2 regions of the Streptomyces sp. NPDC096132 genome follow, and region 1 is predicted to be linked to the other one. Evidence: riboswitches for the same ligand, from Rfam matches in the RefSeq annotation. Region 1 holds a riboswitch; the other holds the start of a gene.

The links. A riboswitch is a leader RNA that binds a small molecule or an ion and turns the genes downstream of it on or off. The one in region 1 is predicted to bind glycine.
Region 2: another riboswitch for glycine. It lies ahead of gcvP (aminomethyl-transferring glycine dehydrogenase); the one in region 1 lies ahead of gcvT (glycine cleavage system aminomethyltransferase GcvT).

What each region holds. Positions count from the first base shown of each region.
Region 1 covers NZ_JBIWGA010000026.1:45,509-51,271, forward strand. The annotation lists gene ACIRF9_RS41280 (L-serine ammonia-lyase) at 1-623, opposite strand, end outside; gene glyA (serine hydroxymethyltransferase) at 743-2,008, opposite strand; gene gcvH (glycine cleavage system protein GcvH) at 2,023-2,400, opposite strand; gene gcvT (glycine cleavage system aminomethyltransferase GcvT) at 2,498-3,616, opposite strand; glycine riboswitch at 3,778-3,877, opposite strand; gene ACIRF9_RS41300 (AAA family ATPase) at 4,058-4,759, shown strand; gene ACIRF9_RS41305 (enhanced serine sensitivity protein SseB) at 4,858-5,658, shown strand.
Region 2 covers NZ_JBIWGA010000021.1:159,623-165,385, forward strand. The annotation lists gene gcvP (aminomethyl-transferring glycine dehydrogenase) at 1-2,759, opposite strand, end outside; glycine riboswitch at 2,945-3,040, opposite strand; gene ACIRF9_RS38130 (PRC-barrel domain-containing protein) at 3,153-3,524, shown strand; gene ACIRF9_RS38135 (DNA polymerase IV) at 3,689-5,095, opposite strand; gene ACIRF9_RS38140 (MerR family transcriptional regulator) at 5,197-5,763, opposite strand, start outside.

The DNA.
Region 1 (5,763 bases):
TCCTCCTCCGTGCGCCAGGCCCGCTCGTTCTCCAGCATCAGGGAGGAGATCGACAGGCCGGTCTCCTTGGTCAGGCGCAGCAGCTCGTCGCCGGTGCGGAAGGGGTACTTCAGCACCGTGTCGTCCAGCTTGATCCGGTCCGCGCCCACCGCGTCCTCGTCCACGACGAAACCGCCGCCGACCGAGTAGTACGTCTTCGAGACCAGCTCCGTGCCGGAGGCGTCGTACGCCCACAGCGTCATGCCGTTCGCGTGGTACGGGAGCGCCTTGCGCCGGTGCAGGACGAGATCGTCGTCGAAGGAGAAGGGGATCTCGTGCTTGCCGAGCAGCCGCAGCCGGCCCGACTCCTTGATCTGATCCACCCGCTCGTCCGCCGTCTCCACGTCCACCGTGCGCGGCGAGGCGCCCTCCAGGCCGAGCAGGACCGCCTTCGGCGTGCCGTGACCGTGGCCGGTGGCGCCGAGCGAGCCGTACAGCTCGCAGCGGACCTTCGTGGCGGCGGTCAGCAGACCGTCGCTGCGCAGTCGCCGCGCGAACATGCGTGCCGCGCGCATCGGGCCGACCGTGTGGGAGCTGGACGGGCCGATGCCGATCGAGAACAGGTCGAAGACCGAGATGGCCACGGGGGACTCCTAGGGTTTCGGCGGACGACGGTGTCCGTCGGGTGGTGCAGATGGTTTCTCGGCGGGTGCCCCGCTCACCCGTACGGGTAAGAGTGTGCGGGGCGGCCGCCGAAAAGGAACTACTTGTTCAGAACGGGGTACAGCGGGTGCTTGTCGGCCAGGGCCTTGACCCGGGCCTTCAGGCCCTCCGCGTCGTAGGACGGCTTCAGGGCCTGCGCGATCACGTCCGCGACCTCCGCGAAGTCCTCGGCCGTGAAGCCGCGGGTCGCGAGGGCCGGCGTGCCGATCCGGAGACCGGACGTCACCATCGGGGGACGCGGGTCGTTCGGTACGGCGTTGCGGTTGACCGTGATGCCGACCTCGTGGAGCCGGTCCTCGGCCTGCTGCCCGTCCAGCTCCGAGGCGCGCAGGTCCACCAGGATCAGATGGACGTCCGTGCCGCCGGACAGGACGTTCACGCCGGCCTCGCGGGCATCCGCGGCCGTCAGACGCTCGGCGAGAATCCGGGCGCCGTCCACGGTACGGCGCTGGCGCTCCTTGAAGTCCTCCGAGGCCGCGACCTTGAAGGAGACCGCCTTCGCCGCGATCACGTGCTCCAGGGGACCGCCCTGGAAGCCCGGGAAGACGGACGAGTTCAGCTTCTTCGCGAAGTCCTTCTTCGCCAGGATGATGCCGCCGCGCGGCCCGCCCAGCGTCTTGTGGGTGGTGGAGGTGACGACGTCCGCGTACTCCACCGGGTTCGGGTGGAGACCGGCCGCGACCAGGCCCGCGAAGTGGGCCATGTCGACCCACAGGTACGCCCCGGCCTCGTCGGCGATCCGGCGGAACTCGGCGAAGTCCAGCTGCCGCGGGTACGCCGACCAGCCCGCGATGATCACCTTCGGGCGGTGCTCCTGGGCGAGCTTCTCGACCTCGGCCATGTCGACCAGGCCGGTCTCGGCGTCCACGTGGTAGGCGACCACGTCGAACTGCTTGCCGGAGAAGTTCAGCCGCATCCCGTGGGTGAGGTGGCCGCCGTGGGCGAGGTCCAGGCCCAGGATGGTGTCGCCGGGCTGGGCCAGCGCGAACAGGGCGGCCTGGTTGGCGGAGGCACCCGAGTGCGGCTGGACGTTGGCGTACTCGGCGCCGAACAGCTCCTTGAGCCGGTCGATCGCGATCTGCTCGGCGACGTCGACGTGCTCGCAGCCGCCGTAGTAGCGGCGGCCCGGGTAGCCCTCGGCGTACTTGTTGGTCAGGACCGAGCCCTGCGCCTCCATGACCGCGAGCGGAGCGAAGTTCTCCGAGGCGATCATCTCGAGCGTGGACTGCTGGCGGTTCAGCTCGGCGTCGACCGCGGCGGCGATCTCCGGGTCGAGCTCGTGCAGGGGCGTGTTCAGGACGGACATGCGTCTACGACTCCTCAGCCGGCGGAAAAGGCGGTGTACTCGTCGGCGGAGAGCAGGTCGGCCGGCTCCTCCGCCACGCGTACCTTGAACAGCCAGCCGCCCTCGAAGGGGGCGGAGTTGACCAGCGACGGGTCGTTGACGACGTCCTCGTTGACCTCGGTGACCTCACCGGTCACCGGGGAGTACAGGTCGCTGACCGACTTGGTCGACTCCAGCTCGCCGCAGGTCTCGCCCGCGGCCACCGTGGCACCGACCTCCGGGAGCTGGACGAAGACGACATCGCCGAGCGCGTTGGCCGCGTGCTCCGTGATGCCGACCGTCGCGACGCCGTCCTCGGCGCCGGACAGCCACTCGTGCTCCTTGCTGTAGCGCAGCTGCTGGGGGTTGCTCATGGCCTGAATTCTCCTGTACGCGGGGGAGTGCTGATGAATGGGGGACTGCTGAAGGCGTGCCTGAGCAGCGACTACGTGCTCAGCATCACCGGAGGGGCTACTTCTGACGCTTGTAGAAGGGCAGCGCCACGACCTCGTACGGCTCGTGGGTGCCCCGGATGTCCACACCGACGCCGGACGTGCCCGGCGTCGCGTGCGCCGCGTCGACGTAGGCCATCGCGATCGGCCTGCCCAGCGTGGGGGAGGGCGCACCCGAGGTGACCTCACCGATGACCGCGCCACCGGCGACGACGGCGTACCCGGCGCGCGGCACCCGGCGGCCCTCGGCGACCAGGCCGACCAGGACGCGCGGGGGCTTCTCCTGCGCGAGGGCGGCGGCCTCCGCCAGCGCCTCGCGGCCCACGAAGTCGCCGTCCTTCCCGAACTTCACGACCCGGCCGAGCCCGGCGTCGAAGGGCGTCAGCGACGTGCTCAGCTCGTGCCCGTACAGCGGCATGCCCGCCTCCAGGCGCAGGGTGTCCCGGCAGGACAGACCGCAGGGGACGAGCCCGGCGCCCGCTCCGGCCTCGGTCAGCGCCTGCCACAGCCCGACCGCGTGCTCCGGCTTCACGAACAGCTCGAAGCCGTCCTCACCGGTGTACCCGGTGCGCGCGATCAGCGCGGGGACCCCGGCGACGGTCCCGGGCAGGCCCGCGTAGTACTTCAGGCCGTCGAGGTCGGCGTCGGTGAGGGCCTTCAGGATCCCCGGCGACTGCGGCCCCTGCACGGCGATCAGGGCGTACGCGTCCCGGTCGTCCCGCACCTCGGCGTCGAACCCGGAGGAACGCTCCACCAGCGCGTCCAGCACCACCTGGGCGTTGGAGGCGTTGGCGACCACCAGGTACTCCGTCTCCTGGAGCCGGTAGACGATCAGGTCGTCCAGGATGCCGCCGTCGGCCTGACAGATCATGGTGTAGCGGGCGCGGCCGACACCGACGGAGGCGATGTCGCCGACCAGGGCGAAGTTCAGCAGGGCGGCCGCCTGCGGGCCGGTGACGGTGATCTCGCCCATGTGCGAGAGGTCGAACAGGCCGGCCTTCGTGCGCACGGCGTTGTGCTCGTCGCGCTCGGAGCCGTAGCGCAGGGGCATGTCCCAGCCGGCGAAGTCGGTCATCGTCGCGCCGAGCGAGCGATGCAGGGCATCGAGCGCGGTACGACGGATAGCGGTACTGCTCATCGGACAGTCGTCTCCCAATGCGGACGGGCGAGGTCGTTCCTCCCCATCTGTCATCGGAACCTGAGAGGTTCGCCATGACCTCCCGCGTCTCGAAGAACGCAGGTCACGGCTTGCACCTTGGGTGGGACCACCGGCGACGGCGGTCCGCTTTTCAGATGTGCCTCGCCCGCGCGGTAACGGGGCCTGAGAGATTCAAGGGAGGGACTTGCTCCTTCGGCGCCCCGGCGAAACTGCTGCTGGGGACTCTCCCGCGCGGATTCAAGCGGCCGGTATGCAGTTGGCGCGGACATCATCGCACGCCTTCACCCGATCGTGGCAGGCCGCATCTGTAACCGGCTTGTGTCGGTACGCGCACGAAAACACTAGACACCGCGCATTACCTTCTCTTTACGCTCGATGGGGATGAGGGACTTACCCGAACCTCTGGGGAGGACGATCACGGTGGACAGGACCACGGCGAGGACCACGGCATTCGCGACCACCTCGGCGCTCGCGTTGCCCGCGCTGCCCGCACAGCCGACCGGCCGGGCCCGCCGGGCGTGCGACCCGCACACCGTGCCCGTCGTCCGTGACCTGCGGGAGCGGACCGGCCACAGCCCGCACGGCCTGCTGTTCGGCCCCCGTGACCTGGTCGTGGTCACCGGCCTGCCCGGCAGCGGCAAGTCCACGCTCATGGCGCGCGCCGTCCGGGGCATCCGGATCGACTCCCAGGACGTCCGCGACCGCTGGGACGCCCGCGCCCCCCGCTTCCTGCCCTACGCCGTCTACCGCCCCCTGGTCCGCCTCGCCCACTACGCCGGACTGCGCCGCGCCCTGCGCACCGGCGAGGGCGTCGTCGTGCACGACTGCGGTACGCAGGCCTGGGTGCGCGACTGGCTGGCCCGCGAGGCCCGCCGCCGCGGCGGCACCCTGCACCTGCTGCTGCTCGACGTCACCCCGGACACCGCGATCGAGGGCCAGCGCGAGCGCGGCCGGGGTGTCTCGCGGTACGCGTTCCTGCGCCACCGCAGGGCCGCCGCCCACCTCATCCGCGCGGTGGAGAAGGGCCGGCTGCCCGCGGGAGTCGGCTCGGCGGTCCTGCTCGACCGCGACGCGGCGGACTCCCTGAGCCGCATCGGGTTCACGGGCCGGGACAGGACCTGACACCCACGGGGCGGACGGGGGCTTCGACGACTGAGGAAAGTCCCCCGGTACCCGCTAGCCTTCAGCCACAGCAGCGGTTCCCAGCAGGCGGTAGGCAGATGGACTTCCCCCCGGCGGACTTCCCGGTCTCCCCGGACTTCCCGGCACAAGCGCACCCCCATCCCCACGGCGGATGGCCCGGCAACGAGTTGGAGGAGGTGCTCTCCGCCTCCCTCGGCATGCCCGGCGCCGGCGGCCGGATCGTCGAGGTGCTCGGCCGCAGCTTCGTCTGGGTGCCCCTGCCGAGCGGCGGCGGCCCGCACAGCGGCCCGCTCGACCTGCCCACGCTGGAGCTGGAGGGCCAGGTCTACGTGCCCGTGTTCAGCTCCGAGGAACAGTTCCGTCAGGTCGTCGGCTCCCACATGTCGTACACGATCGCCCCGGCGGTGGAGTTCGCCCGCGGGCTGCCCCCGCAGGTCGGCATCCTCGTCAACCCGGACGGCGTGGTCGGCGTCCCGCTTCCCCCGCCGGCCGTGGCCGAGCTGTGCCGCGCCGGCCGCACCGTGCTGGACGGTCCCGCCACCGGCGGCCGCGTCCGCCTCTTCGAGCCCGACTGGCAGGACGACCCGGTGGACTTCCTCGCCGCCGCCTCCGCCGAGTTCGAGGCGACGGGCGTGGTCCTCACCGCCCGCCGCTGCCTCGCCGCCATCGAAACGGCCGACCCGGTCATGTTCGTCGGCGTCGAGCTCTCCCACCTCGACGGCGACCTCCGCGAACTCCCCCTGGACGCCCTGGGCCGAGCCATGGGCAACGTCCCGGTCAAGTGGCCGGTCAACCTGATCCTGCTGGACGTGGCACAGGATCCGGTGGGGGAGTGGATGAGGGAACGGATACGGCCGTTCTATACGAGGGTTCACTAGTGCCCCGGCAGGCAACGTTTGCCCCGTCGCGACGCCCGGCACGCTCCCCCACTCTCGGCTTCGCTCGAGCGGGAGGTACCCCCACCGCCGCACCGGCCGAAAGCC
Region 2 (5,763 bases), on a different contig from region 1:
TCCTGCCGCGTGTACGCGTGCTCCCACTCGCCCCCGAGCGCGGCGGCGGTGTGCGGGGCGTGGTGGAGCGGGTTGTCGTCGGCCGGCCACTCGCCCGACCCGACCTTCTCGATCTCCGCGCGGATCGCGATCATCGCCTCGCAGAACCGGTCCAGCTCGACGAGGTCCTCGGACTCCGTCGGCTCGATCATCAGCGTCCCGGCCACCGGGAACGACATCGTCGGCGCGTGGAAGCCGTAGTCGATGAGCCGCTTCGCGACGTCGTCGACGCTCACCCCCGTCGCCTTGGTCAGCGGCCGCAGATCGATGATGCACTCGTGCGCGACCAGCCCGCCCGGGCCGGTGTAGAGCACCGGGTAGTGCGGCTCGAGCCGCTTGGCGATGTAGTTGGCGCTCAGCACCGCCACCTGGGTGGCCCGCTTGAGCCCCGCGCCGCCCATGAGCCGCACGTACGCCCACGAGATGGGCAGGATGCCGGCGGAACCCCAGGGCGCGGCCGAGATCGGCCCCACACCCGTCTCGGGCCCGGCGGCGGGCTGCATCGGGTGGTTCGGCAGGTACGGCGCGAGGTGCGAGCGCACCCCGACCGGTCCGACGCCCGGCCCTCCACCGCCGTGCGGGATGCAGAACGTCTTGTGCAGGTTCAGGTGCGAGACGTCACCGCCGAAGTGCCCCGGCTTGGCGAGTCCGACGAGCGCGTTGAGGTTGGCGCCGTCGACGTACACCTGCCCGCCCGCCTCGTGCACCTGCGCACAGATGTCGGCGACATGCTCCTCGAACACACCGTGCGTCGACGGGTACGTGATCATCAGCACCGCCAGCTCGTCCCGGTGCTGCTCGATCTTCACCCGCAGGTCCTCGACGTCGACCTCGCCGTCCTCTGCGGTCTTGACGACGACGACCTTCATCCCGGCCATCACGGCGCTCGCCGCGTTCGTGCCGTGCGCGGAGGACGGGATCAGACACACGGTCCGCTGCTCGTCCCCGTTGGCCCGGTGGTATCCGCGTACGGCCAGCAGCCCGGCCAGCTCGCCCTGCGACCCCGCGTTGGGCTGCAGCGACACCTTGTCGTACCCGGTGACCTCGGCGAGCCGCTCCTCCAGCTCACGGATGAGCGTGAGGTAGCCCTCCGCCTGCTCGGCGGGCGCGAAGGGGTGCAGCTGCCCGAACTCGGGCCAGGTGACCGGCTCCATCTCGGTGGTCGCGTTGAGCTTCATGGTGCAGGAGCCCAGCGGGATCATGCCCCGGTCGAGCGCGTAGTCCCGGTCGGCGAGCCGGCGCAGATAGCGCAGCATCGCGGTCTCGGAACGGTGCTGGTGGAACACGGGGTGCGTCAGGATCGCGTCGGACCGCAGCACCCCGGCCGGCAGGGCGTCCCCGGTGACCGCGTCGAGCGCCTCGACGTCCCCGTCCACCCCGAAGGCGGCCCATACGGCGGCCACCTGGGCCCGCGCCGTGGTCTCGTCGCACGCGATCGACACCCGGTCGGCGTCGACGAGGTGCAGGTTGACCCCGTGCTCCCGCCCGGCGGCGACGACCTCCCCGGCCTTCCCGGGCACCCGCACGGTCAGGGTGTCGAAGTAGGAGCCGTGCACGACCTCGACCCCGCCGGCCGCCAGCCCCGCCGCCAGGATCGTGGCGTACCGGTGCGTCCGCCGCGCGATCGCCCGCAGTCCGTCGGGCCCGTGGTAGACGGCGTACATCCCGGCCATCACCGCGAGCAGCACCTGCGCCGTGCAGATGTTGCTGGTGGCCTTCTCCCGCCGGATGTGCTGCTCACGCGTCTGCAGCGCTAGCCGGTAGGCCTTGTGCCCGTCCGCGTCCAGGGACACACCCACGAGTCGCCCGGGCAGGCTGCGCGCGAACTTCTCGTGCACCGCCATGTAGCCCGCGTGCGGACCACCGAAGCCCATCGGCACACCGAACCGCTGCGTCGTCCCCACCGCGATGTCGGCCCCCAGCTCACCGGGTGACTTCAGCAGCGTCAGCGCGAGCAGATCGGCGGCGACGGTGACGAGCGCCCCGAGCCCGTGCGCCTGGTCGATGACGGCCTTGATGTCGCGTACGGCCCCGGAGGCGCCCGGGTACTGCAGCAGCACGCCATTGATCTCCCGCGCGGCGATGTCGGCCGGGATGCCCTCGCCGAGGTCGGCGACGACGACCTCCACGCCCGTCGGCTCGGCGCGCGTCTCGATCACGGCGATGGTCTGCGGCAGCACGTCCGCGTCGATCAGGAAGAGGCCCTTCTTGTTCTTCCCCATCCGCCGGGACAGCGCCATCGCCTCGGCCGCGGCCGTGCCCTCGTCGAGCAGCGAGGCACCCGAGGTCGGCAGCCCGGTCAGGTCGGCGACCATGGTCTGGAAGTTCAGCAGCGCCTCCAGGCGCCCCTGCGAGATCTCCGGCTGGTAGGGGGTGTAGGCCGTGTACCAAGCCGGGTTCTCCATGACGTTGCGCAGGATGACCGGCGGCGTGAAGGTGCCGTAGTAGCCGAGTCCGATCATGGAATCGAGGACCTGGTTGCGGTCGGCCAGCGACCGCAGCTCCGCCAGGACCTCGGCCTCGGTGCGCGCGTCGGGCAGGTCCAGCGCGTCGGCGTTCTTGATCACGTCCGGGACCGCGGCGGCGGTGAGCTCGTCGAGTGAGCCGTAGCCGACGTGCGCGAGCATCTTGGCCCGCGCCTCCTGGTCGGGCCCGATGTGGCGCTGCTCGAAGGGGATTCCCTGTTCGAGCTCGGAGAGCGGAATGCGATCGGCGGTCATTTCTGAGGCCTCCTGGTCTGACACGACCTTCGGGGGGCACCACGGCGCGGGTACCCGGACGGCCTCCCCCTCTGTCATCTCAACCTGAGAGCTTCACCGGCCGCCACTTGGGCAGCCGGTTTTCACCGTCGGTGAGGACGGAGGCCGTCGACGCCGTCGACATCCGCCCTGCTTTCCAGAGTGACCTCGTCCGCGCGGTACGTGGGCCTGAGAGATTCCGGGGAGGATTTGCTCCTTCGGCGCCTCCGACGATCTTCGGAGGACTCTCCCGCACGGGGTCAGCAGCCGTTGCCAGACTACCAGCGAGGTCAACGGGACCTCCTCGAGTGGCCGCTCGTCCCAATGTGTTCTTTTGTAGTGCTTACGGATGAGTTGCGACCAAGTGGAGGGCACGTGCAGACCGACATCGATCCGCGCAACCTGATCGGCCGCAAGGCGTTCGACCGCAACGGCACCAAGATCGGCACCGTCGACGAGGTCTACCTCGACGACGCCTCCGGAGTGCCGGAGTGGGCGGCCATACGCACCGGACTGTTCTCCCGGGACGCCTTCGTCCCCCTGGAGCCCAGCGAACTGGTGGAGGGCACCCTGCGCGTCCCCTTCGACCGGGCTCTGATCAAGGACGCCCCGGACTTCGGCGTGGGCCGGCACCTCTCCCCGGAACAGGAACTCCAGCTCTACCACCACTACGGCCTCGACGTGGCAGCCCCTCCCCCCTTCCCGGACCACGACTTCGGCCGACTGGCGGGCACCGACGAGGGCTGAGCCCGTCGGCCCACCCCGCATCCCGACTCCCCGCCCCACGGACACCTCGCCGGCCTTCGCAAACGCCCCGCCCCGCAGTCCCACGCGCATGCCACTCCCCCGTCTTCACCCTCTCCACCGGACGCGAAGCCCCCGGCGCCTTCACTCTCTGTAACGAACCACTGTCACCCTGTGTTCCCGGATCCCACAGCCGGATCCGGGAAAGTCGAGTCCGGATCCCCGTCGTCCTCCGGTCTTCGCCGGACCAGCGGCAACGGCTCCGCAGGCGCCAGCGCCGGGTCGTCCACCCGGAACGTCCGCACGCGCCCCGGCTCCGACTCCGGTGTCTCGAACCGCACCGTGACCCGGCCCAGCCCGCTCCCCTGCACCCACCCGTGCCCCAGCTCGGCATGCGCCACGTCAAGCCCGGGACGCCACTGGCGCTCGACCGGCGTCGGCTCCTCCCTGGCGGGCTCCTCGGGGGCCTCCTCCTCGGCGGCCCCCTCGCTCCGCTCCCCCTCCGCCGCCTGCGCGAACAGATCCTCCTGCGTGAAGTCCGCCAGACCGCTGACGCCGACCCCGAGCAGCCGCACCCCGCCCGTGGTGTCGACGGAGTCCAGCAGCCGCGCGGCGGCCTCCCGCACCACCGCCGGATCGTCCGTGGGCCCGCGCAGGGTCTCGGACCGGGTGAGCGTGGAGAAGTCGTACCGCCGCACCTTCAGCACGATCGTCCGCCCCGACAGACCGGAGCCCCGCAGCCTGCGCACACAGCGCTCCGCCAGGCGCTGCACCTCCAGCTCCACCCGCAGCCGGTCGTGGATGTCCACGTCGTAGGTGTCCTCGACCGACACCGACTTGGTCTCCCGCTCCGCCACCACGGGCCGGTCGTCCCGCGCCAGCGCCATCGCGTACAACCCGTGTCCGTGCGCCTTGCCCACCAGGCGCACGAGCTCGTCCTCGCCGGCCTCGGCGAGCTCGTCGACCGTGGTGATCCCGGCCCGCCGCAGGTGGTCACCGGTGGCCGGGCCGACGCCGGGCAGTGTCCGCACCGACATGGGTCCGAGCAGCGCCCGCTCGGTCCCCGGTTCGATGAGCACCAGGCCGTCGGGTTTGGCCTCCTCGGAGGCGATCTTCGCGAGCATCTTCGAGGCGGCCAGCCCCACCGACCCGGTGAGGCCCGTGACGGCCCGGATGTCCGCCCGCAGCCGGACCCCGGTCAGCCGCGCCGACTCGCTGTCCCAGGCCGCGCCCCCGGCCTCCAGATCCACGAACGCCTCGTCGAGGCTCAGTGGCTCCACCAGCGGCGACAGCGCCCGCAGCAGCCGCATCACCTGATCGCTGATCGACCGGTAGAAGGGGAAGCGCGGCACGAGGTAGGCGGCGTTCGGGGCCAGCCGACGCGCCTGGGCCATGGGCATCGCCGAGTGCACCCCGAAGGCCCGCGCCTCGTAGGAGGCGGTCGCCACCACCCCGCGCGGCCCCAGACCGCCCACGATCACGGCCTTCCCACGCAGGCTCGGCTTGGATGCCTGCTCCGCCTGGGCGTAGAAGGCATCCATGTCGAGATGCAGGATCGTGGGCGCGTTTCTCACATCTCCGATGCTGCACCACGCCACTGACAATGAGGCCGCACCGACCTCTGACACCGCCACCGCCACGGCGGCCCAGCCGCCCGCCCGCCAGGGCGGGGCCCTCAGACCGCCCGGTTGCGCCTGCGCGCCAGCTCGTCCGCCGGGTTGTGCCCGACGAGCGTCTCACCGGTGTCGACACGCTCGCCGTGCAGCTGCGACAGCGCGCTCTCCACGTCCCGCCAGACCACGCCGACGGCGATCCCGAAGATGCCCTGGCCCCCCTGGAGCAGCGCGTGGACCTCGTCCGGCGAGCTGCACTCGTAGACCGTCGCGCCATCGCTCATCAGCGTCATGCGCTCGAGATCACGGAACCCGCGCTCCCGCAGGTGCTGGACGGCGGTACGGATGTTCTGAAGCGACACACCCGTGTCGAGGAACCGCTTGACGATCTTCAGGACGACGACGTCCCGGAAGCTGTACAGCCGCTGCGTACCCGACCCGTACGCGGGCCGCACGCTCGGCTCGACGAGACCGGTGCGGGCCCAGTAGTCGAGTTGCCGGTAGGTGATGCCGGCGGCCGCACAGGCCGTCGGTCCGCGGTAGCCGATCTGCTCGGACGCCATGGACGTCGTCCCTCCGCTGCTCGGCACGGCCGCGGGTCGCTGCGGAGCATGATCGACCGCGTTGCC